DNA from 2 places in the Streptomyces sp. BYX5S genome. Region 1 is predicted to be linked to the other one. Evidence: riboswitches for the same ligand, from Rfam matches in the RefSeq annotation. Region 1 holds a riboswitch; the other holds the start of a gene.
What was found. Region 1 has a riboswitch for cobalamin ahead of ACYBSK_RS31450 (ribonucleoside-diphosphate reductase subunit alpha). Riboswitches for the same ligand answer to the same signal wherever they lie in the genome.
Positions count from the first base shown of each region.

Region 2: linked by a shared signal. The riboswitch ahead of ACYBSK_RS17260 (ABC transporter substrate-binding protein) and the one ahead of ACYBSK_RS31450 (ribonucleoside-diphosphate reductase subunit alpha) in region 1 are both predicted to bind cobalamin.

Region 1 is NZ_CM138829.1:6,989,293-6,991,466, forward strand. It holds gene ACYBSK_RS31445 (GNAT family N-acetyltransferase) at 62-562, shown strand; cobalamin riboswitch at 671-801, shown strand; gene ACYBSK_RS31450 (ribonucleoside-diphosphate reductase subunit alpha) at 923-2,174, shown strand, end outside.
Region 2 is NZ_CM138829.1:3,788,335-3,790,508, forward strand. It holds gene ACYBSK_RS17260 (ABC transporter substrate-binding protein) at 1-956, opposite strand, end outside; cobalamin riboswitch at 1,019-1,220, opposite strand; gene cynS (cyanase) at 1,249-1,695, opposite strand; gene ACYBSK_RS17270 (hypothetical protein) at 1,819-2,174, opposite strand, start outside.

The DNA of each region.
Region 1 (2,174 bases):
CCCGACGCGTTTTCCGGGAAAGCGTTGCGGGCGCGGCCGGACGTCGCGTAACCATGACCTCGTGATCAGAACTGTGCGCCCCGAAGAGTACGACGTCCTCGGCGAGTTGAGCGCCCGCGCCTATCTCGGCAGCGGCCTCCTCGCGTTCGGCGACGACGACTGGTACGCCGCCGAGCTGCGCGACGTCGAGAAGCGCGCACGGCAGGCCGAGGTGCTCGTCGCGGAGGACCCCGAGGGCCGGGTCGTCGGCGGCGTCACGTACGTTCCCTCGCACGACCACCCGTACGCGGAGGTGTCCCGCCCCGGCGAGGCCGAGTTCCGGATGCTCGCGGTGGCGGTCGAGGCGCGCGGCAAGGGCGTCGGCGAGGCGCTCGTACGGGCCGTGATCGAGCGGGCGCGGGCGGCCGGGAAGCAGGCCCTGGTGCTGTGCACGCAGCCCGTGGCGACCTCCTCGCACCGGCTGTACGAGCGCCTCGGCTTCACGCGGGTCCCGGAGCGGGACTGGGAGCCGGTCCCGGAAGTGCTGCTGCGGGCGTACGAGTTGAAGCTGTCCGACGGCTGAGGTCCGTCACGCGCCGGGCCCACCTCGTGACGCACCGCACTCACCTCCGGACTCACCTCCGGACACGCCGACACACAAGATATGGGGCTGAAGCACAAGCCCGACACAACATGTATGCTCGCTCTCGCTGTCGCCGCAGGGGAATCCGGTGCGAATCCGGAACTGTCCCGCAACGGTGTGCGTAGGCGTACAAAACCGCCCGCGCGAGTCCGATGACCTGTCGACGGTACGCCCGAGCCGTCCGGCTTGGGCGTCGACGACGTCCGGGCCTCGCGGAAAGGGCCGGTGGACGAGGGCCCGTGCGCCCGCGCTGCCACCACCTCCCCGCAGGCCCCGAGCCGAGCGAGGGAGAGCCTCCACGTGACCATCGCGCCCGCTGATCCTGCTTCAGCCACGGTCGATGCCGCTGCCGATGCCCCGGGCACCGCGCTGCTGCGCACGCTGACCGAGCTGACCGCCGACCTCCCCGACGCCGACCCCGGCAGAATCGCCACGGCCGCCCTGCGCGGGCGCTCGGCGCGGGCCGACGAGGCCGAGCTGCGCGATCTCGCCACGGAGGCCGCGGCCGGCCTGATCTCCGAGGACCCGGCCTACTCCCGGCTCGCCGCCCGCCTGCTCACCCGCGCCATCGCCGCCGAAGCCGCCTCCCAGGGCGTCACCCGGTTCACCGAATCCGTCGCCGTCGGCCACCGCGAGGGCCTGATCGCGGACCGCACGGCCGAGTTCGTCCGCGTGCACGGCGCCCGCCTCGACGCCCTCGTCGACCCGGCAGGCGACGACCGCTTCGGCTACTTCGGCCTGCGCACCCTGCACAGCCGCTACCTGCTGCGCCACCCCCTCACCCGGCACGTCGTCGAGACCCCGCAGCACTTCATGCTGCGCGTGGCCTGCGGTCTCGCCGAGGACGACTCCGTCCGCGCGCTCGACGAGGTGGCCGCCCTGTACGGCCTGATGAGCCGCCTCGACTACCTGCCCTCCTCCCCCACCCTCTTCAACTCCGGCACCCGCCACCCCCAGATGTCGAGCTGCTACCTCCTCGACTCCCCGCTCGACGAGCTCGACTCGATCTACGACCGCTACCACCAGGTGGCCCGCCTCTCCAAGCACGCGGGCGGCATCGGCCTCTCGTACTCCCGCATCCGCAGCCGGGGCTCGCTGATCCGCGGCACGAACGGCCACTCCAACGGCATCGTCCCCTTCCTCAAGACGCTCGACGCGTCGGTGGCGGCGGTGAACCAGGGCGGCCGCCGCAAGGGCGCCGCCGCGGTCTACCTGGAGACCTGGCACTCCGACATCGAGGAGTTCCTGGAGCTGCGCGACAACACCGGCGAGGACGCGCGCCGCACCCACAACCTCAACCTCGCGCACTGGATCCCGGACGAGTTCATGCGCCGCGTGAACGCCGACCAGCCGTGGTCGCTGTTCTCCCCGGCCGACGTGCCCGAACTGGTCGACCTGTGGGGCGAGGAGTTCGACGCCGCGTACCGCAAGGCCGAGGCGGAGGGGAAGGCGCAGAAGCAGATCCCCGCCCGCGAGCTGTACGGCCGCATGATGCGCACCCTCGCGCAGACCGGCAACGGCTGGCTCACCTTCAAGGACGCCGCCAACCGCA
Region 2 (2,174 bases), 3.2 Mb from region 1:
ATCGCCTGACCGCTGAGGAACACGTACCGCTTCTCCTTCACGGCGGTCATGTTCTTCGTGACGGGGTTGCTCTCCAGGAACTCGATCTTCGCGGCGCCGGACTCGGCGGTCTGCGAGCGGCGGGTCAGGTCGCCGATGACGAGCAGGTCGGGGTCGCGGTCGGCGACCGTCTCCCAGTTGATCTGCGGCCATTCGTCGTGCGTGTCGTCGAAGACGTTCTTCGCGCCCAGCTCGCCCGTGATGATGCCGGGGGCGCCGCAGCAGCCCGCCATGTAGGGGGACTCGGAGTTGGCGAACCAGTAGAGCAGGCTGACATCGCCGGCGTCGACGGACCGGGTGGCCTTGGCGACGCGGGACTTCAGCCGCTCGATCAGCGCGTCCCCGCGGTCCTCGACGTCGAAGACGCGCGACAGATCGCGGATCTCGTCGAACACGGTGTTCAGGTCGAGCGCCTTCGTGCGCCGGCCGTCGCCGTCACCGCTGTTGTCCTTGCCGACGCAGTCGGCGGGGGAGAGGTACGTGGGCACGCCGAGCTTCTCGAACTGTGCGCGGTCGGCCACGCCGCCCTTGCTGACGGTCGCCAGGAAGGAGGCGGTGACGAAGTCCGGCTCCTTGTCCAGCACCTTCTCGAACGACGGGTACTGGTCGGCCAGCCGCGGCACCTCGGCGTTCTGCTTCTCAAGTCCCTTGAGAACGGGGTCGGTCCAGGTGGCGGTGCCCACCATGCGGTCGGCGAGCCCCAGCGACAGCATGATCTCCGTGGAGCCCTGGTCGAGCGAGACGGCGCGCTTCGGCGTGTGCGCCACCTCGACCCGGGTCCCGCAGTTGTCGAGGGTGACGGCGGACCCGGCGTTCTTGGATCCGGCCGAGGTGTCGGCGTCGCCGCCGCAGGCGGTCAGGAGCAGGGCGCCGGCCATCAGGGGCACCAGCAGGCGGACACGGCGTGCGAAGGGCACAGGGATTCCTTCAGTACAGGGCTCGAACGCGGAGCCGACGGACGGACACCCCCCGCGCCACGCGGCGCCGGAGGCCGCCAGCAGGTCTTCGGACTCGGGGTCGTCCGAGCGAAGCGCCTTCCCAGGCCGGTTCATACGGCCCAGTGGCAGTGGCTCCGCCCGTCACCCTCACCGCTGCGCGTCAGCTCCGGATTCCCACCGGATTCCCTGACCCGTGTGCATGCAAAAACGCACAAAGGTACGACTGGCTCGGCGAAACTATCACACCGTCACCAAGCCCCCCGCCGGTCGCTCACCACGTCCGGTACGGCAGGAACTTGCCGTCCAGGGTGACCACCACGCGGTCGCCCTTCGGGTCCTCCCTGCGCGCGACGTCCATCGAGAAGTCGATCGCCGACATGATCCCGGAGCCGAACTTCTCCTCGATGACCGCCTTCAGCGTGGTGCCGTAGACCTGCACGATCTCGTAGAAGCGGTAGACCAGCGGGTCGGTGGGGACAGGGGTGTCCAGCGAGCCGCGCGAGGCGTCGCGGCACAGCGCGGCGACCGTCTCGTCGTCCAGCGAGAGCAGCGCCCCGGCGCGGGCCGCCTGGTCCCGGCTCATCGTGTTCTGGCCCAGCAGCGCGGACGCCGTCCACACCTCGTGCGCGCCGACGGTCTCGGCGATCTTCTCGAACGACAGCCCGGCGCTCTCCTTGGCGGCCAGGACACGACGGGTTGCTTCGGCGCGGTCGATCACGGCGACTCCTGTGGTGGGTGCGTACGGTCTCGGCCGACACCTACCGACCCGTTGTTACGGCCGTCGGTCCGGCGTGTTCGCCGCGGGTAACACGGCGGTACGCCCCGCTGCCCACCCGCCGTGTCACCGTTCGGCGTTGAGCGCGTCCACCGCGCCCTGGGCGTCGCCGATCGTGGCGTAGTCGACGGCGACGAAGTTGACCGGCCTGCCGCGCGCGCGTTCGCAGCGGTGCGCCCGGTCGAGTACGTAGCGGCGCGCGTTGACCTCGCCCGCGTCGATACGGCTGCCGCCGTTGTTGGTGATGAAGTGGTTGAGGAGGAAGAGGCGTTTGTCGTCGCCGCCGCGGTGCGGGACGCAGCTCATCTCGTCCGGGCTGCGGAAGGCGAACGGGGTCTCCATCCCGTACCGGTAGAAGTTGCGGTACCAGGGCGCCGGGCCGTCCGCCTGCTCCGCGAACACCACGAGACGGCGGCCGCTGT